3 regions of the Xanthobacter lutulentifluminis genome follow, and region 3 is predicted to be linked to each of the others. Evidence: predicted binding sites of a transcription regulator. Region 3 holds the regulator's gene; each other region holds the start of a gene.

Region 1 (6,756 bases), 650 kb from region 3:
AGATCATCTTCAGGATGGAGCTCTTGCCCGCGCCCGAGGGGCCGCCGAGGGCGACGCATTCGCCGGCCGCCACCGTGAAGGAGACGCCTTCGACCACCGGCAGGCGCAGCCCGTCGCGCAGGTGCAGGGTGAAGCTCTTGGCGAGGTCCGCCACGGCGAGCAGCGGCGGAGGTTCCGCGCGCGGCAGGGTAGGGGTGGGGGCAGGGGCGAGGCTTGCGGGCATCATGCGGCGAGCACCGAGGAGACGAGAAGCTGGGTGTAGGGCTCGCGCGGGTCGTCCAGCACCTGGTCGGTGAGGCCTTCCTCGATCACGCGGCCGCCGCGCATCACCATGATGCGGTGGGAGAGCAGGCGCGCCACCGCCAGATCATGGGTGACGATGACCACCGCGAGGCCGAACTCCTCCACCAGCGAGCGGATGAGGTCCAGCAGGCGTGCCTGCACCGACACGTCGAGGCCGGAGGTGGGCTCGTCCATGAACACGAGGCGCGGGCGGGTGACGAGGTTGCGGGCGATCTGCAGCCGCTGGCGCATGCCGCCGGAGAAGGTGCGCGGATCATCGTCCATGCGCTCGGTGGCGATCTCCACCCGGCGCAGCCAGTCGGCGGCCTCGGTGCGGATGGTGCCGTAGTTGCGCCAGCCCACCGCCATCAGCCGCTCGCCCACGTTGCCGCCGGCCGAGACCGCCATGCGCAGGCCCTGCTCGGCATGCTGGCGCACGAAGCCCCAGTCGGTGCGCAGCAGCAGGCGGCGTTCGGCCTCCGAGAGGGTGGCAAGGTCGCGCAGGCTGCCGTCGCGCATGCGGTAGGAGACGCGGCCGGCGCTGGCGGCAAGCTCGGTGGAGAGCAGGCCGAGCAGCGTGGACTTGCCGGAGCCGGATTCCCCGACGATGGCCAGCACCTCGCCCTCATGGAGGGAGAGGTCCACGTCGCGGCAGCCGATGCGGCCGCCGTAATCCTTGCCGAGGCCCTCGGCGATGAGAAGGGGCGCGTCGTCGCTCATTGCCCGGCCTCCGCCGGCTGGAGGGGGCCCGGCACGGGCGGGTCCGAAATCGGAGGGGCAAGGTCCACGTGGAAGCTCACGCCGTGGCGGGCGAAGCCCAGCCCCTCGTAGAAGGCATGGGCGCGGGTGCGCCGCGAGCCGGAGGAGAGGGCGAGCTTGTAGCAGCCCTTTTCCGCCGCCACCGCCATGGCGTGGCGCATCATGGCCGCGCCGATGCCGGCGCTCTGGCGGTCCGGGGAGACGGCCACGCCCTCCACCACCGCCGAGCGGGCGCCGAGATGGCCGAAATTGTCCATCACCAGCAGCGCATGGGTGCCGACGATGCCGCCCTCGTCCTCGGCCACGTAGAGCACATAGTCCGGATAGAGCGCGAAGCGGCGGAACAGGTCGCGCGCCGCCTCCGGCTCAAGCACCGCGCCGGCGTCGAGATCCGGCTGGGCGTGCAAGGCGAGGACGCCGGGCAGGTCCGCCTCGGTCGCCGGACGGATGACGAGCGCGCTCATTGTGCCGCCTCCGCCGGAAAGCCGGCCATCTCGCCGCGATGGCCCTCGTCCTGCCGGGTGGCGCAATGGTCGGTGTCCGAGCACACGAACATGCGCTTGCCGCGATCGTCGAGGATCACCTCGTCGAGATAGACGCCCGCCGCCCCGCACAGGGCGCAGGGCGCATCGAAGGCCTGCACGCGGAACGGATGGTCCTCGAAATCCAGCGAGGCGACGCGGGTGTAGGGCGGGATGGCATAGATGCGCTTCTCCCGGCCCGCGCCGAACAGCTGCAGCGCCGGGCTGTCGTCCATCTTCGGGTTGTCGAACTTGGGGATGGGGGAGGGGTCCATCACGTAGCGGCCCGCCACCTTCACCGGATAGGCGTAGGTGGTGGCGATATGGCCGTGGCGGGCGATGTCCTCGTAGAGCTTCACCTGCATCAGCCCGTAGTCGGCCAGCGCATGCAGGCGGCGCGTCTCGGTCTCGCGCGGCTCGAGGAAGCGCAGCGGCTCGGGGATCGGCACCTGGAACACGATCACCTGCCCCGCGGCGAGCGGCGCTTCCGGGATGCGGTGACGGGTCTGGATGATGGTGGCGTCCTGGGTGCGGGTGGTGGTGGCCACGCCGGCGGTGGTCTCGAAGAAGGTGCGGATGGCCACCGCGTTGGTGGTGTCGTCCGAGCCCTGGTCGATCACCTTCAGCACGTCGTCGGCGCCGAGGATGGCGGCCGTCACCTGCACGCCGCCGGTGCCCCAGCCATAGGGCATGGGCATCTCGCGCGAGGCGAACGGCACCTGATAGCCGGGGATGGCGATGGCTTTGAGGATCGCCCGGCGGATCATCCGCTTCGTCTGCTCGTCGAGATAGGCGAAGTTGTAGGTGATGGCGGGCATGGAAGCGCCATTTTTGGATGCGGCGCTCATTCGGCGGCCTCCCTCAGATCGCCGCCGGCCGCTTCCGGCGGCGTGGCTCCCGCCTCGGCGCGCATGCGGCGCACCAGCTCCAGCTCGGCCTGGAAATCCACGTAGTGCGGCAGCTTCAGGTGCTCCACGAAGCCGGTGGCCTGCACGTTGTCGCAATGGGAGAGGACGAATTCCTCGTCCTGCGCCGGGGCGGTCTGCTCCTCCCCCAGCTCCTGCCAGCGCAGCGCCCGGTCCACCAGCGCCATGGACATGGCCTTGCGCTCGCACTGGCCGAACACCAGCCCGTAGCCGCGCGTGAACTGCGGCGGCTGGGTGGCCGAGCCCTTGAACTGGTTCACGCTCTGGCACTCGGTGACCTCGATGTCGCCGAGGGGCACGGCAAAGCCCAGCTCCTCCACGTGCAGGCGCACCTCCACCGTGCCGAAGCGGATCTCGCCCACGAACGGATGGGTGCGGGCATAGCCGCGCTGGGTGGAATAGCCGAGCGAGAGCAGGAAGCCCTCGTCGCCCCGCGCCAGCGCCTGCAGCCGCAGCGCCCGGTCGGCCGGGAAGGCGAGGGGCTCGCGGGTGAGATCGCGCGGGGCGGCGCCGTCATCCACCGGCGACCGCTCGATGAGGCCCTCGTCGCCGAGGAAATCGGTGACACGGGGCATGGACGGGGCGGGGGGAACGGTGGAGGGCAGGGGCGCGGCAACGGCAAGCGCCTCTCCCCTCTCCCGCTGCGGGAGAGGGGCCGGGGGCGGCGGAGGCGATCCAGCCGCGACACCGGCGCCAGCGCGCCCGGGCTCCTCCGCCTCACCCCAACCCGCAGCGGCGAGGGGATCTGCGGCCCCCCGATGCAGCGCCGGAGCCGGCGTCTGCCCTTCCGGGTGCGGGGCCGCCGGCGAGGGCTGCCCGGCCGGAGCGCCGGCATCGGTCGCGAGGCGCTCGTCCAGCAGGCGGTGGGTGTAGTCGAAGGTGGGGCCCAGCACCTGCCCGCCCGGCAGGTCCTTGAAGGTTGCGGAGATGCGCCGCGCCACCCGCATGCTCGCCGTGTCGATGGGCAGCGAGGCCCCGAAGCGGGGCAGGGTGGTGCGGAAGGCGCGGGCGAGGAAGATCGCCTCGATGAGATCGCCCCGCGCCTGCTTGATGGCGAGCGCCGCCAGCGTGCGGTCGTAGAGCGAGCCCTCGGCCATCACCCGGTCCACGGCGAGGGAGAGCTGGCCGGAAATCTGGTCGAGGCCGATCTCCGGCACGCCCTCGTCGCCCCGCCGGCGCCGGGCCAGCAGAGCATGGGCGTTGCGGATGGCCGCTTCGCCGCCTTTCACCGCCACATACATGGCTCAGCCCTCCAGGATCGGGGTGATGCTGCGCGGCAGGCCCGCCACCGCGCCGGGCGCGACCAGAAGAAGATCGACGCCGAGCGGGAACAGCGCCCGGTTGGCGAGCAGTCGCACCGGCAGATCGGTCGGCAGGGGCGCCGCCGAAACCGCGCGGCGGCCACGGATGCCGGGGCCTTCCAGCACCAGGGCGCCGGCGGCTTCCGCGAGGGTCTCCACCGCGACCACCAGTGTCGCCGAGCGGTCGGGATAGTCCGGCTCGCCCTGCGCGAAGCGGGCGAAGTCGGGCAGGGCGGCGGCATCGCCGATGAGGGCGAAGCGCGCCGCGCCCGGGTCTTCCACCACCGGCGCGCCGGTGTGGAACGCGAGGAAGCGCGCCACGCCCGGCACTGCGGCCAGCGGCGCGTCGAGGAACACGGGGGTCTCGTAATCGAGCAGGCTCAGCGCCACCGCCGCCATTTCCGGCGACAGCGGCGCCGGCGGGGCGAGATCGGTGGCGAGCGGGACCGGGCGTCCCGGCTCGGCCATGGCACGCATCACCGCGCTGAAGGTGCGCTGGGCGTCATGGACCGGATCGGCGAAGCCGGCGGCCAGCGCCTGCGCGCTCTCCCGCGGGGGGAATGCGCCGACGCGCGGCGCGGGCGCGCTGGCATCCAGAACGGGCAGGCCATGCGGAGCGGCCATCAGTCCTCTCCCCGCGTCATGGTGAAGAAGTTGACCCGCGTGGCATCGGTCTCGGCTGCCGTTGCGGCCGCCTCGGCGGCGAGGCGGCGGCGCACCGGGCCGAGGGCGTCGCGCACCGCGAGCTTGAGGGCCGGGTCCTGCCACAGGGCGTCGAGGGTGGCAGCGGCCTCCGCCTTGCCGGGGTCGCGACCGAGCAGATAGGCGATGCCGGTGGCGCCGCCTTCCACCTGCACGGCGGCGCGGGTCACCGTGGTCTCGCCGAGATTGAACGGCGCGCCGTCGCCGCCGGTGCGGCCCTCCACCATCACCAGCCCCACCTCGGCCGGGCGCAGGCGCCTGAGCCGGGGCAGCGGCTGGAACCGCTCCACCGCGCCCTCCAGCTCCTTGCGGGTGGCGCGGGCAAAGAGCGCCATCATGGCCTGCCGCTCGGAATCGGCGGCGGCCGGCACGTCGCTCGGCTGTGAAACAGGGGCGTCGGGCACCATGCGCGCCTCGCAAATCTTGCACCCGCTACGGATGGCAGGCGTCGGCAATCAGGGCGGGAGGCCCTGCTGGACTTGATTTGTATAATAGTCTATACAATTATGCAAGACGGCTGGACCGTCAGCGGGAGGCAGCAATGGCGGGAACGCCGCGCAGAGTGGCAGCCGAGCGTCACACGCCGATGACGCAGGAGGGGACGGACCCCGCCGCGCAGCACGCCGGCGAAGACGGCGCCCAACAGGCCGCGCAACAGGCCGCGCCAGACGGCGGCCCCGGCGAGGCCGTGGCCCGCGGCACCGGCGTCACCCTGTGGCGACAGATCGCGGGGCGGCTGGAGGAGCAGATCCTCTCCGGCGCGCTGAAGCCCGGCGCCCGCCTGCCGGTGGAGGCCGAGCTCGCGGAGGCGTTCGGCGTCAACCGCCACACCCTGCGGCGGGCGCTCGGCCATCTCGCCGAGCAGGGGCTGATCGAGGCGACGGCGGGGCGTGGCACCTTCGTGAAGGAGCCGCCGCTGCGCTACCCCATCGGCCCGCGGACGCGCTTCTCGGAAATCGTCTCGGCCGGCGGGCGCGAGCCGTTCGGCCGCTTCCTCGGCTCCTCGGTGGAGGAGGCCGGCGCCGAGGTGGCGCGCGAGCTCAATCTGCCCCAGGGCACGCCGGTGCTGCGCATCGAGAGCGCGCATGAGGCGGATGGCGTGCCGATTTCGCTCGGCACCGCCTGGTTTCCCGCCGCCCGCTTCCGCGACCTCGACCTGATCTATGCCGCCACCGGCTCGCTCACCCGGGCGCTGGCGATGCTCGGCGTCGACGACTACCGCCGCCGCGAGACGCGCATCACCGCCCGCCCGGCCAACGCCCGGGAAATGGAGCTGCTCTCCCTCGCCCCCGGCCGCGCCGTGATGGTGCTGGAGCGCCTCGACGTGGAGCCGGGCGGCACCCCGCTGCAATGGGGCCGCTCCTCCTTCGCCGCCGATCGCGTGCAGCTGGTGTTCAAGCCGTAGCGTCCGGACCGGCCTAGTCCGTACGTGGCGCGTTCGCCGCTTCCCTCGCGCCCGCGCCAGGAGCTTGCGCGGGCGTGATCTTCCGTCCCACGTTCACCCATCCCACTGGAGGTCTGCCCATGGCCGTTGTCGCCGATCACGATGCCCTGCGCCGCATCTATGGCACGCCCTCCGGCCGCAGCGTGGCCAAGGAGCTGGACCGGCTGGACCCGCACTGCCTCGGCTTCATCGCCCTGAGCCCGTTCGTGCTCATCGCCACAGCCGATGCGCAGGGCCGTGCCGATGTCTCCCCGCGCGGCGACCTGCCGGGCTTCGTGACGGCGAGCGCGCACGAGCTGCTGATCCCCGACCGCCCCGGCAACAACCGGCTGGATTCGCTCGGCAACATCCTCGCGACCGGACAGGTGGGCCTGCTCTTCCTCATTCCCGGCGTGGACGAGACCCTGCGCGTGAACGGGCGCGCCGAGATCCGCGACGATGCGGAGCTCACCGGGCGCTTCGTCGTCGGCGGCAAGGCGCCGCGCACGGTGCTGCGGGTGGAGGTGCGCGAGGCCTATCTGCACTGCGCCAAGGCCTTCATGCGCTCGCGCCTGTGGGATGTGGAGGCGCAGGTGGAGCGCGGCGCCCTGCCCACCATGGGGGAGATGCTGCGCGACCAGATCGCCGGCAAGGAGCCCGGCGCCGGCCCCGCTTCCCCGTTCGCCACCGCGGCGCCGGAGAGCCAGGAGGCCATGGTGGCGCGCTATCGGGAAATCCTCTACTGAGGCGCCCCGCTCGCGGCATGGAGCGCGAGGTCGCCTCGCGGCGCGATGCCCGTGGCCGACTCATGGCGCACCCGCGCGTCGTCGCCTCACGGCTCA
Region 2 (6,756 bases), 660 kb from region 3:
GGATGCGCGCGCGGTTCGCCGGATTGCGCGGCGGCAGCACGAACACCGTCTCGGACAGGTTGAACTCGCGGGTGATCTGCTGCATGGCCGCGTCATCGAGGCCGGCGGCATCGAGCACCACCGCGAGCGGATTGCCCCCGAAGGGACGGGAGGTGAAAACGTCCAGGATCACATAGCGGCGCGGCATGGATGAATGGTCTCGACGCTCAAGGTCAGCCCCGCGCCCCCGCGCACGGACCGGTTCAGGCTCAGTCTTGCCTAGATCGGGAGGGGCGAAAAGAGCCGGGACGGCGCCACGAACTCCTCCTGCGCCTCCACCAGCAGCAATTCCCGCGACTGTGCCTTTTCTGTCCGCTCCAGCACCCCGTAAATGGAGGATGCGGCGCGCGAAATCGCCTCCGCCGTGGAGCCGGTGCGCAGCACGTGCAGGAAGAACAGCGCGGCGATGGCGTCCCCCGCCCCGTTGGGCGAGACCGCAAGACGCGGCGTGCGCACGAGGAAGCGCCCGTCGGGACCGGACGCCAGCAGGTCCAGGCTGTCGGGGGGCGTCTCGGCGGTGTGCAGGCTGGTGACGAGAATCACCCGGGGGCCGGCCGCATGCAGCACCGCGCACGCCGCCACCGCATCGTCCAGCGACACGCAGCGCCGCCCGGAGAGCAGCTCCAGCTCGAACTGGTTGGGGGTGATGACGTCGGCCGCCGGCACCGCCCTCTCGCGCATGAACTCGGGAATGCCTTGCCGCACGAAGATGCCGCGCCCCACGTCGCCGATCACCGGATCGCAGCAATAGGCCGCCTTGGGATTGGCCGCGCGCACCCGCTCCACCGCATCGAGGATGGCGCCGCCGATGTCGGCCGAGCCCATGTAGCCGGAGAGCACGCCGTCGCACCGGGGCAGCGCGCCGCGCTCGGCGATGCCGGCCACGAGGTCGCCGATCACCGCCGCCTCGAACACCTGCCCGTGCCAGGCGCCGTAGCCGGTGTGGTTGGAGAACTGGACGGTGTGGATCGGCCACACCTCCACCCCCAGCCGCTGCAGCGGAAACACGGCCGAGGCATTGCCCACATGGCCGTAGGCGACGTGCGACTGGATGGAGAGGAGGTTCATGGGGCGGGTCCTCGGGGCGGGTCCTCGGCTCGTCCCCGCGCGGGGGACGTCCGGCCGGTTACTCCGGCGGCGGCGGCTTCTCAAATGGAATCTGCTGATGACAGCCTGTGGCCACGCTGATGTTTCCGCGCGCAACAGCATGTGACCCGCCGCATCTGGTCAAGGGCGCCGACCGGGCTTATGCGGAGCGTCCAGCTGCCCCAGACCACCCGAGTTTCGCCTTGTCCGCTCTTTCGCGCCCGCGCCTCGCCGCCCTCGCCCTCCTGCCCCTGCTGTGGGCCCTGCCCGCGCGCGCCGCCGGGGCGGATGGTCCCGCCTGCTATCCGCCGTCCGCCCTCGCCGCCCGGCCGGGGGAGGAGATCGTGCGGCCGCGCGCCGGAGCGCCCGTCGAGCTGCCGGAGATGGCGACGGCGACCCGCGCCCCGGTGCCGGCGCAGCAGCGCGGCTCGATCCGCCGGGTGGAGCTGCCGGCCGGGGTGAAGATGGTCGCCCTCACCTTCGACCTGTGCGAGGCCTCCAGCGAAATCTCCGGCTACGACGGCGCGCTGGTGGACTATCTGCGCGCGGAGGGCGTGCCGGCCACCTTCTTCGGCGGCGGCAAGTGGCTGATGAGCCATGCCGAGCGTGGCAACCAGTTGGTGGCGGACCGCCTGTTCGAGATGGGCAACCACACCTGGTCCCATGCCAACCTCACCGTGCGCACCGGCGAGGCCATGCGCCGGCAGGTGGACGATGCCGACATCGCCATTTCCCTGCGCCAGAAGGATGTGGTGGCGAAGGGCTGCATGATCCCGCAGCCGGCGGGCAGCGCCCTGTTCCGCTTCCCCTACGGCTCGTGCAGCGCTGAATCCCTCGCCTATGTGAACGACAGCGGCCACCTCGCCATCCAGTGGGATGTGGATTCCGGCGACCCCGCCTTCATCGGCGCCAAGGGCATGGCGGACGACATGCTGCGCGCCATCCGCCCCGGCTCCATCGTGCTGATGCACGCCAACGGCCGCGGCAAGCATACCGCCGAGGCGCTGCGCCTGCTCATCCCGGCGTTGAAGGCGAAGGGCTACCGTTTCGCCACCGTCACCGATCTGCTCGCCGCCGGCCGGCCGGTGATCGCCGACACCTGCTATTCCCTGAAGCCGGGGGATACCCGCGTCTATGACGAGGCGGCGCGCACCGGCCGCCGCATCCTGCCGGCGCAGTAGCCGCCAGCCGCGCGGCCGGGCACGACCACCCCCCGCCGGCCATTGCATCACGCCCGGCGGGCGGCCAAGGTGCCGGGCGATCGGGCAACCGGGCATCCGGTTACCCTGCGCCCTGCGGCACATCTTCCCGCCGGCCCCTTCCTGCCGTCCTGCCCCCGATCCCCGGAAAGCCCGCCGCCCATGTCCCTGCTTCACGCCCGCGACCTCGCCGCCGACATCCGCGCCGGACGCACCACCCCCACGGCGGTGCTGGAGCAGGTGGCGGAGGCGATCGCGGCGCGGGAGGAGGAGATCCGGGCCTTCAGCGCCCTCGATCTCGACGCCGCGCGCGCGGCGGGCGCGGCTCCGGGGCTGGCCGAGCGACCGCTCGCCGGCCTGCCGGTGGGGGTGAAGGACATCCTCGACACCCGCGACCTTCCCACCACCTACGGCAGCCCCATCTACGCAGGTCACCGCCCGCGCATCGACGCGCCGGTGGTGGCCATGACGCGGCGGGCCGGCGGCATCATCGTCGGCAAGACCGTGACCACGGAGTTCGCCTTCCTCGAGCCGTCCGTGACCCGCAACCCGCGCCGGCCGACCCACACTCCCGGCGGGTCATCCGCCGGCTCGGCGGCGGCGGTGGCGGCGGGGATGCTGCCGGTAGCGCTCGGCACGCAGACCGCCGGCTCCATCATCCGCCCGGCCGCCTTCTGCGGCATCACCGGCTACAAGCCCACCTTCCGCACCCTGCCGACGCTGGGCATGAAGACCTTTTCCTGGCACCTCGACACCGTGGGCCTGTTCGCCGCCCGGGTGCGGGACGCCGCCTTCGCCGCCGCCGCCATCACCGGGCGCGATCTCGACATCGGCGCGCAGGTGGCGCAGGCCCCGCGCGTCGGCGTGGTGCGCACCGCCCGCGCCGATGCGGCCGAGCCGGCGTCCCACGCCGCCCTTGAGGCCGCGGCCCGCGCGCTGGAGGCGGCCGGCGCCCGCGTGTTCGATCTCGACCTGCCGGCGGAACTGGAGGAGGCCGACGCCATCCAGCCGGTGATCCAGAATTTCGAGGCGGCCCTCGCGCTCGGGGAAGAGCTGGACCACGACCGCGCCCTGCTCTCGCAGCTTCTCGCCACCCATCTCGACGCCGCCCGCGCCATCCCGCCCGACGCCTACGACCAGGCGCGCCGCGTCGCCAAGCGGGCGCGGCACCGGCTGGGCGACCTGTTCAGCGAGGTGGATGCGCTCGTCACCTTCTCCGCCCCCGGCCCGGCGCCGGCGGGCCTCGCCTCCACCGGATCGGCCATGTTCGACCGCCTGTGGACCCTGATGGGCTGTCCCAGCCTCAATGTGGCAGGGCTCTCGGCACCCGGCGGAATGCCGGTGGGCGTGCAGGTGGTGGGCCGTTTCGGCCGCGACCGGCAGGCTCTGGCGGTGGCGAATCTGCTGGAACAGGCGATCGCCGGCTGAAATACATTATTTCACGGTATTGGCGTGTGCAACGCACCCGCATGCCAAGTGCGTGAAACGGGAGGAATTCCGCCTTTCCAGTCATGCGGCGCAACAGGACTGGAACGGCAATGCAGCACATCTTACCTCTTTCAGCATTTTGAGAAATTGGTAAGCTTTGTCACGAGATCGACATGGCGAGGATAGCGGTGACCTTCGGCCATTTGCTCAGCCTGCTTGAGACCTGCGCCGCCTTTGCCTTCATAGGCGCGGTGCTGCTCGGCATGGTCTGACGCCAGACGCCGGGCACCCGCCTGCCGGGCCGCACAACACAACAAGAAACGCGAGTCGGTCGATCCCGTGACGCCGGGGAGCGCAAGCTCTCCGGCGTCTCCCTTTTCCCTGGCGCCCTTCTCCCGACGCGCGATGGCGGGCGCCCCCTCGTGCGATGCGCACTGCCGCCGGGACCGCCCCGGCCATGACACGACAATGACGCCGCGATGACGCCGCCCGCAGCCCATGGCCGCAGCGTCGGGGCGCCCGCCGTCGTCCGCGGCGATGCCCTCCGCCGGCCGGCGTAGCGCAAACGTCACAAGCCTGTTGCGCTTCTCCTGTATCGGGTCTGCGTCGTGCAACGGAGCGACCTGATGCTCGTGATCGAGGGCCTGACCCGCCGCTTCGGCGACAAGGCCGCCGTCTCCAACGTGGATCTCTCCATCGGCGAAGGTAGCTTCGTCGGGGTGATCGGCCGTTCCGGCGCCGGCAAGTCCACGCTCCTGCGCATGATCAACCGCCTGCAGGAGCCCTCCGCCGGGCGCATCCTGTTCAACGGCCGCGACGTGACCGCCCTCAAGGGCCACGCCCTGCGCCAATGGCGCGCCGAGGCGGCGATGATCTTCCAGCAGTTCAACCTGGTGGGGCGGCTGGACGTGCTCACCAACGTGCTCATGGGCCGGCTCGCCACCGTGCCCGCCTGGCGCGCCCTCACCAAGAGCTGGAGCGCCGAGGACCGGGCCATCGCCCTCTCCGCCCTCGACCAGTTCGACATCGCCCCCCTCGCCGCCCAGCGCGCGGACAGCCTCTCCGGCGGGCAGCAGCAGCGCGTCGCCATCGCCCGCGCGCTGGCGCAGGAGCCGGCGCTCATCCTCGCCGACGAGCCCATCGCCTCGCTCGACCCGCGCAACACCCGCATCGTCATGGATGCGCTCCTGCGCATCAACCGGCACTTCGGCATCACCGTGCTGTGCAACCTGCACTCGCTCGATCTCGCCCGCACCTATTGCGACCGCCTCGTGGGCATGGCGCAGGGCCGGGTGGTGTTCGACGGCGCTCCCGCCGCGCTCACCGATCAGGTGGCGCAGGACCTCTACGGCCTCGAGGCGGGGGAGGTGATGGACCTGCCCGCCCGCGCCCCCGCGCCCGCCGGCGCCGCGCTTCCGCAAGCCGCCGCGCTGGCCTGAGCGCCGGCGCCCCGTCCCGGCCGCGCGGCCGGGGCCTTTCGTTCGCCCAAACCCGTTCGCCCAAACCCGTTCGCCCGAAACCGTCCGCGCGTGCGCGGGCCCCTACCGCCCTCCCCCGTTCCGACAGGAGCCGAGAATGCTGAACCGTCGTACCCTGATCGCGGCCGCCGCCGCGCTCGCCGTCTCTGCCGGCGCCGCCGCCGCGCAGGAGTGGAAGGCCAAGTATCCCGAGCTGGTGTTCGCCATCATCCCGGCCGAGAACGCCTCCGGCGTCACCGAGCGCTTCACCCCCCTGATGGACTATCTCTCCAAGCAGCTCGGCACCAAGGTGACCCTGCGCATCGCCAACGACTATGCGGCGGTGATCGAGGGCCAGCGCGCCGGCAACATCCACATCGCCTCCTACGGCCCCTCCTCCTTCGCCCGCGCGCTGATGACCGGCGCCAAGATCGAGGCCTTCGCCATCGAGGTGAATGCCGACGGCACCAAGGGCTATCACTCGGTGCTCTATGTGAAGGCCGACAGCCCCTACAAGTCCATCGAGGACCTGAAGGGCAAGAACCTGTGCCTCGTCGATCCCAATTCCACCTCCGGCAACAACGTGCCGCGCTTCGCCCTGAACAAGATGGGCCTGAAGCCGGATGAATTCTTCGGCAAGGTGGTCTATGCCGGCTCGCATGAGAATGCGGTGATCGCCGTGCAGCAGGGCACCTGCGACGCCGCCTTCAACTGGTGGAACGACGAGCAGGAATCCAACCTCAAGCGCATGGAGCGCAAGGGGATGGCGAAGTCCGACGACTTCCGCATCATCTTCAAGTCCGACCAGATCGTGAACTCGCCCTACGCCTATCTCGCCGACATGCCGGCCGAGCTGAAGGCGAAGATCCGCGACGCCTTCTTCTCCATCCAGAAGAACGACCCGGCCGCCTTCGACAAGATCTACGAGGGCAAGCAGAAGCCCTGGCAGCCCATCGACAATGAAGCCTATGTGCAGATCATCGAGCTGAACAAGTTCGTGGACGAGTTGCGCAAGAAGAAGTCCTGAGCCCGGCAGGCGCCGCCGCCCCGCCCCCACGGCCGGCTTTTTGCCGGTCGCGGCGGGTCCGGGCGGCGGCGCCGCGCTTTCCGGAAGGCCGACGCCCCGTGTCCCACGCCATCACCCGCCTGCCCGACGAGCAGCTCGCGCCCCTGTTCGCGCATTACGACGCGGCGGTGCGCGCGCGCCGGCGCCACAGCCTCATCGTGGCCGCGGTGGTGGCGGTGTGCATCGTGCTCGCCGGCTGGATGGGCGAGGTGAAGCCATCCGTCCTCATCGCCAATTCCGGGCGGCTGACCGACTATTTCTGGAGCATCACGCCGACCCTGCGCTGGTCCTCCCTCGGGGCCGACCTCGCCGAGTGGTACTGGAACCTCGACGGCTGGCTGAAGCTGCTGCTCGACACCATCCTGATCGCCTATCTCGGCACGCTGGCCGGCAGCATCGGCGCCTTCTTCCTGTGCTTCCTCGCCAGCGCCAACCTCGTGCGGAACCCGTTCATCCGCCTCGGCGCGCGCCGGTTCCTGGA
Region 3 (6,756 bases):
GACATTCTCGACGTGGAGGGCACGGCCGAACAGGTGGGCAAGAAGGTGGGCAAGGACGCCGCCGCCGGCAAGGGCACGCTGGTCTCCCTGCTCGGCCTGCCGGCCGCGCGCGCCCGCCTCGCCGCGCTGGTGGCCGAGGCGGAAGAGGCGCTGGCCCCGTTCGGCGCGCGGGGCGCGGTGCTGGCGGACGCGGCCCGCTTCGTGGCCGAGCGCCAGAGCTGAGCGGCGCGGCCGCCGGGAGCCGCGCTTCTCGCGAGACGACAGCAAACGGCGGGAATCATCCCGCTGCAGCGCAAGGGCGCCCCCGCAAGCGGTCAGCCGCGCGGCGGCCCAATGGAATAGCTCATCCTTCTCCGGCTGCGCCCGGCTGGAGCGGCCGCACGGCCCACCTGCCGGTTGCCCTTGAGAATCCCCTCGCCGACGCCACGGCTGGCCGGGATCGCGAGCATGCTGGCCGCAAGCCAGACGCGCTCCTCCGACAAGAGGCCGGGCGGGCGCTGCCCCTCCGGCGTGGCCTGCGGCTCTGCGGCCGGATCAGCCCCGCGCGGCTGTGGCCTTGTCCCAGTTCCCTCCCCCACGCTGCTGCGGCCTTGTCCCGGCCCCTCCCTCGCGCGCGGCGCAGCGCTGGCGAGGGCGGCCTGCCGCGCACCCTCGCCGCCGGGCGCGGCTCATGCTAGCGTCCGGCCCGTGACCGATCCGCGCCATTCCCCCCTGTCCCGTCGCGCCTTTCTCGCCGGCAGCGCCGCGCTTGCCACGATGCCGCTTGCGGTGTCGCGGGCGCTCGGCCAGCAGAACGAGGTGGATGTCATCATCATCGGCGCCGGGGCGGCCGGAATCTCGGCGGCGCGCCGCATTGCCGAGGCCGGGCGCACCTATGCGCTGATCGAGGCCGCGAACCGCGTCGGCGGCCGCACCGTCACCGATACCGCCATCTTCGGCGTGCCTTTCGATCTGGGTTCGGCCCGGCTGAACCTGCCGGCGGCGCGCCCCATGTCGGCCTATGGCCGCGCCGAGGGGCTGGACATCACCGCGGCGCCGGAGGGCGGCCGGCTCTATGTCCACGGCCGCGAGGCGCGCGATGCCGACTACGAGGAGTTCGTCGCCACCGTGCGTCGCGCCGAGCGGGCCATCGTCGCCGCCGGCGATGCCGGGCGCGACATGCCGGCTTCCCGCGCCGTGCCGGACCTCGGCGCCTTCTCCGGCAGCGCCCGCTTCGTGGTGGGGCCGTTCGAACGGGCCAAGGAGCTGGACCAGATCTCAACCGTGGACGTCTCCCGCGCCGAGGAGCGCGAGGGCGAGGACGTCTGCCGGCAGGGCATCGGCACGCTGGTGGCCCAGCTCGCCCGCCCGCTCACCGTGCGGCTGGAGACCGCCGCCCGCAGCGTCGATCTCGGCGCGCGGCTGGTGGCGGTGCAGACCAGCAAGGGAACGCTGCTCGGCCGCACGGTCATCGTCGCCGTGCCCCCCTCGATCATCGCCTCCGGCAAGCTGCGCATCCAGCCGGCGCTGCAGCCGCGCTACCGCACGGCGGTGGAGAAGATCACGCTCGGCGCCTACGACCACATCGCCTTCCGTCTGCCACGCAACCCTGTGGGGCTCGGCAGCGACGATACGGTGTTCTTCAAGTCCGACAGCCCGCGCGGCTATGCCCTGCGCGCCCGCATCGGCGGCAGCGACCTCTACACGCTGGAGGTGGGCGGCGATGTGGCGACCGGTCTCGCCGACGGCGCGCCGGAGGCTGCGGCGGCCTTCCTGAAGAGCGCGCTGACGCAGGAATTCGGCGCCGATGTCGCCGCCAAGGTCGGCAAGGTGCACGCCACGCGCTGGACCAAGGAGCCGTGGGCGATGGGCGCCTTCTCCTGCGCCCTTCCCGGCTACGGCAACATGCGGCGCGCCTTCATCGAGACCGTTGCCGGGCGGCTCGTGTTCGCCGGCGAGCATGCGCACGAGACGCTCTGGGGCACCGTGGGCGGTGCCTGGCTCTCGGGCGACCGCGCCGCGCGGCAGGTGCTGGGCCTCATCGGCGTGCGCTCGGGCTAGGTGGGTTCGCGGGCCGGGCGAACGTGCAGGGCGTGGCAGGATGCTGCCGCCGTCCGCTAAGGCCGTCGGGCTGCGGCATCGATGCCACCCGCGCACCGGCCGCCGCTTCGACGATCGCCGGGCCTTCGATGCCGTCGGCGGACCGGAGGTCACGCGGACCACGACCGGTGCGCCCCCCGAGGGCGCCTCCAGCTGCGACCTCGGGCATCGGCGCGCCCCTCAGTGGGCGCGGGCGAACATCTCGTTGAACGAATAGCCGGCCCCGCGCACGGTGCGGATGGGGTCCGACTGGCGGCCGCGGTTGATGGCCTTGCGCAGGCGGCCGACGTGCACGTCCACCGTGCGCTCGTCGATATAGACGTCCTGGCCCCACACGCCGTCGAGCAGCTGCTCGCGGGAGAAGACGCGGCCGGGGCTCTGCATCAGGAATTCGAGCAGGCGGAACTCGGTGGGGCCGAGATGGACCTCGCGCCCGGCGCGATGCACCCGGTGGGTCTCGCGGTCGAGCTCGATGTCGCCGGCGCGCAGCAGGGTCGCCACATGCTCCGGCTTGGCGCGGCGTAGCAGGGCCCGCACCCGCGCGAGCAGCTCGGGGACGGAGAAGGGCTTCACCACGTAATCGTCCGCGCCGGTGGCGAGGCCGCGCACGCGCTCGGTCTCCTCGCCGCGGGCGGTGAGCATGATCACCGGCAGGCGCTCGGTCTCCGGCCGGGTGCGCAGCCGCCGGCACAGCTCGATGCCGGACAGGCCGGGCAGCATCCAGTCGAGGATGACGAGGTCCGGCACGGTCTCGCGCAGGCGCGTCTCCGCCTCGTCGCCGCGGGCGACGCTCTCCACGCCATAGCCCTCCGACTCCAGATTGTACCGGAGGAGGAGGGTCAGCGGCTCTTCATCTTCCACGATCAGAATACGCGCCGGCACTGTGCATCACCGTCTTCGTGCTGGACCCGCACCGGCGCTGCCGGTTCGGGAGCTTTGCCTGCCCCGCGCCGACGTTTCCGGCTCAGGAGTGCTGCATGCCCCCGCGCCGGCGTTGCCGGCTCAGGCCTGGGCGGAACGGCCCGGGAAGGCCAGGGTGGTCTCGCTGGAGGCGTCCGCCTTGGGGCGGCTCTCCGGCAGGTTCTGGCCGGTCACCATGTAGTAGACGATCTCCGCGATGTTGGTCGCGTGGTCGCCGATACGCTCGATGTTCTTGGCGCAGAACAGAAGGTGCGTGCACACCGAGATGTTGCGCGGGTCCTCCATCATATAGGTGAGGAGCTCGCGGAACAGGGAGGTGTACATGGTGTCGATGGCGCCGTCGCGGCCCCACACTTCCACCGCCTTGGCCTCGTTGCGGGCGGCGTAGGCGTCGAGCACCTCCTTGAGCTGCTCCAGCACCAGGTCGGAGATGTGCTCCACGCCCCGGACCAGCTTGGCGGGGTGGTACTCGCCCTCGATGGCGATGACGCGCTTGCCCACGTTCTTGGCGAGGTCGCCGATGCGCTCGAGGTCGTTGGCGATCCGGATGGAGGCCACGATCTCGCGCAGGTCGTTGGCGACCGGCTGGCGCTTGGCGATGACGAGGATGGCGCGATCCTCGATCTCGCGCTGCATCTGGTCGACGGTGGCGTCCACCAGCACGACCTTCTGGGCGAGGGCCACGTCGCGGCGGATCAGCGAGGTCACGCCATCAGCGACGAGGCGCTCGGCCTGCCCGCCCATCTCGACGACCTTGCGGCCGATTTCCTTCAGCTCCTGATCGAAGGAAGCTACGGTATGCTCCGGCATCTCAGTCATCCTTCTGCTCGTCAGCCGAAGCGGCCGGTGATGTAGTCGCGCGTCTTGATCTGGGTCGGGTTGGTGAAGATCACGTCCGACGGCGCCACCTCGATCAGCTCGCCGAGATAGAAGAACGCGGTGATGTCGGCGCAACGCGCCGCCTGCTGCATGTTGTGCGTCACGATGACGATGGTGAATTCCTGCTTCAGCTCGTCGATCAGATCCTCGATCTTCGAGGTGGAGATCGGGTCGAGCGCCGAGGTGGGCTCGTCGAGCAGGATCACTTCCGGGCGCACCGCGATGGTGCGGGCGATGCACAGGCGCTGCTGCTGGCCGCCCGACATGCCGAGCGCCGAGGTGTGCAGGCGGTCCTTGGTCTCGTCCCAGATGGCGGCCTTGCGCAGGCACCATTCCACGCGCTCGTCCATCTGCGCCTTGTTCAGCCGCTCGTGCAGCTTCACGCCGAAGGCGATGTTGTCATAGATCGACATGGGGAAGGGCGTGGGCTTCTGGAACACCATGCCGATGCGGGTGCGCACGATGGTGGGGTCGAGCTCCTTGCCGACGATGTTCACGCCGTCATACAGCACCGAGCCCTCGGCCCGCTGGCCGGGGTAGAGGTCGTACATGCGGTTGAACACGCGCAGCAGCGTGGACTTGCCGCAGCCCGACGGCCCGATCATCGCGGTGACGCGCTTCTCGGGGATCTCGAAGTTGATGTTCCGCAGCGCGTGGTTGCTGCCGTAGTAGAACTGCAGGTTGTCGACCTTGATCTTCACGGGCGCGGGCGGCGCATCGGGCTTCACGGCCACGGAAGAGGCGATGTTCAGGGTGGGATCGACGGCTGAAGTCATCTTGGCCTCGCTTCGGAGGTTGAATATCGAAGGGTTCGGTGGGGGCGCGGCCTAGTGGGTCCGCGCCAGGACCAGACGGGAGGCCACGTTGAGCACGAGGACACCCACCGTGATGAGCAGAGCGCCGCCCCAGGCGAGCGCGACCCAGTCATCGAACGGGCTGCCGGCGAACTGATAGATGGCCACCGGAAGGCTCGCCATGGGCCGCGACAGGTCGGTGGACCAGGCGTTGTTGCCGAGCGAGGTGAACAGCAGCGGCGCCGTCTCGCCGGCCGCGCGGGCGATGGCGAGCAGGATGCCGGTGACGATGCCGGCGCGGGCCGCCCGCCAGGTGATGAACATCACCACCTTCCACTGCGGCGCGCCGAGGGCGAAGGCCGCCTCGCGCAAGCCGACCGGAACCAGGTTCAGCATGTCCTCGGTGGTGCGCACCACCACCGGGATCACCAGGATCGCCAGCGCCAGCGAGCCGGCCCAGCCGGAGAAGCCGCCCAGCGGCACCACCAGCAGGGTGTAGATGAACAGGCCGACCAGGATGGACGGCGCCGAGAGCAGGATGTCGTTCACGAAGCGCGCGGCCGCGCCGATCTTCGTGCCCTTGCCGTTCTCGGCGAGGAAGGTGCCGGCGAAGATGCCGATGGGGCCGCCGATCAGCATGGCGATGCCCACCTGGATCAGCGAGCCGACGATGGCGTTGAGCAGGCCACCGCCCTGACCCGGCGGCTTGGTGACCTGGGTGAACACGTTCAGTCCCAGGGCCGGAAGCCCGCGGGCGAGCAGGGTCCACAGGATCCAGCCCAGGAGGAAGATGGCGAGCACGGCGAACCCGGTCGAGATGGCCTTGACCGTAGTGTCCTTGGCGCGGCGCGCGGCGAGGGAAGCCATGGGAATTTCTCCGTCGCTCAGTCGAGCTTCGAGCGCACGAGCGCGCGGGACAGGGCGAGCACGATGAAGGAGATGACGAACAGGATGAAGCCCAGCTGCAGCAGCGAGGTGAGCTTCAGCGAGCCGATCTGCGCCTCGGGGAACTCGTTGGCGATGGTGGAGGCGATGGTGGCGCCCGGCGCGAACAGCGAGGCGGACAGGCGCGTCGCGTTGCCGATCACGAAGGTGACGGCCATGGTCTCGCCCAGCGCGCGGCCGAGGCCCAGCATGATGGCGCCCACCATGGCGGTCTTGCCGTAGGGCACCGAGACGTTCTTGTAGACCTCGTAGGTGGTGGCGCCGACGCCGTAGGCGGATTCCTTCAGCATGGGCGGAACCGCTTCCAGCGTCTCCACGAACATGGCGGTGATGAAGGGCAGGATCATCACCGCGAGGATCAGGCCGGCTGTGAACATGCCGGAGCCCAGCGGCGGCCCGGCAAACAGCGCGCCGATCACCGGCACGGCGCCGAGGGTGTCGATCAGCGGCGGCTGCACGTAGGCGGCCATCAGCGGGACGATGACGAAGAAGCCCCACATGCCGTAGATGATGGAGGGCACGGCCGCGAGCAGTTGCACCGCCACGGAGATGGGCTGCTTCAGCGGCTGGGGCGCGATCTCGGTGAGGAAGAAGGCGATGCCGAACGACAGGGGCAGCGCCACCACCACCGCGATCACGGCGGAGAACAGCGTGCCGTAGATCATCACCAGCGCGCCGTAGTTCTCCGTCACCGGGTTCCACGCGGGCGACCAGATGAAGTCGAGGCCGAAGTGCTGGAGGGCCGGCAGGCCGCCCTGGAACAGCTCGATGATGATGAGGCCGAGCAGGATCAGCACGAAGATGCCGCTGGCCCACAGCAGGCCGACGAAGATCGGGTCCGAGACCGTGCCGGTCCCCTTGGCCTTCGTGATCGGCTGGACCGAGCCAGACCGGGTAGTGTCCATCGTCGCGTCCATCGGATGCCTATCCCCCGCGCCGCTCCCGGCGTCCTGATCTGAAACCGGGCCCGCAACCGGATCCGCGCCTGGCGCCGCGCGAGCCGGCGGCCGTTTCCTGGCCTTTCGCCTGCGGACCCTTGGCTGTGAACCCTTCGGCTGTGAACCCTTTGGCTGCGGACCATCCCCGCCGCGCCGGCCGCCCCTCCCCCGCGCCTGCGGGGATGGGGAGCGATCTTCCG

What was found. Region 3 encodes PhoB, which activates phosphate uptake and scavenging genes when phosphate is short. Its sites were predicted from a motif close to TGTCATNNANCTGTCAT; they were not measured.
Region 1: the regulator PhoB is predicted to act here: its motif matches at 5,067-5,083, upstream of phnF (phosphonate metabolism transcriptional regulator PhnF).
Region 2: the regulator PhoB is predicted to act here: its motif matches at 4,221-4,237, upstream of phnC (phosphonate ABC transporter ATP-binding protein).

Annotation. Positions count from the first base shown of each region.
Region 1 is NZ_CM195525.1:956,857-963,612, reverse strand. Features, by position in the region: gene phnL (phosphonate C-P lyase system protein PhnL) at 1-223, opposite strand, end outside; gene phnK (phosphonate C-P lyase system protein PhnK) at 223-1,002, opposite strand; gene V5F49_RS04350 (GNAT family N-acetyltransferase) at 999-1,505, opposite strand; gene V5F49_RS04345 (alpha-D-ribose 1-methylphosphonate 5-phosphate C-P-lyase PhnJ) at 1,502-2,410, opposite strand; gene V5F49_RS04340 (carbon-phosphorus lyase complex subunit) at 2,407-3,729, opposite strand; gene phnH (phosphonate C-P lyase system protein PhnH) at 3,733-4,266, opposite strand; gene phnG (phosphonate C-P lyase system protein PhnG) at 4,413-4,898, opposite strand; gene phnF (phosphonate metabolism transcriptional regulator PhnF) at 5,180-5,896, shown strand; gene V5F49_RS04320 (pyridoxamine 5'-phosphate oxidase family protein) at 6,016-6,660, shown strand.
Region 2 is NZ_CM195525.1:948,638-955,393, forward strand. Features, by position in the region: gene V5F49_RS04280 (PhzF family protein) at 1-187, opposite strand, end outside; gene pdxY (pyridoxal kinase PdxY) at 259-1,107, opposite strand; gene V5F49_RS04290 (polysaccharide deacetylase family protein) at 1,329-2,306, shown strand; gene V5F49_RS04295 (amidase) at 2,493-3,752, shown strand; gene phnC (phosphonate ABC transporter ATP-binding protein) at 4,379-5,191, shown strand; gene phnD (phosphonate ABC transporter substrate-binding protein) at 5,328-6,236, shown strand; gene phnE (phosphonate ABC transporter, permease protein PhnE) at 6,335-6,756, shown strand, end outside.
Region 3 is NZ_CM195525.1:1,610,032-1,616,787, forward strand. Features, by position in the region: gene V5F49_RS07260 (polyprenyl synthetase family protein) at 1-222, shown strand, start outside; gene V5F49_RS07265 (flavin monoamine oxidase family protein) at 688-2,040, shown strand; gene phoB (phosphate regulon transcriptional regulator PhoB) at 2,260-2,961, opposite strand; gene phoU (phosphate signaling complex protein PhoU) at 3,082-3,810, opposite strand; gene pstB (phosphate ABC transporter ATP-binding protein PstB) at 3,831-4,655, opposite strand; gene pstA (phosphate ABC transporter permease PstA) at 4,707-5,540, opposite strand; gene pstC (phosphate ABC transporter permease subunit PstC) at 5,558-6,535, opposite strand.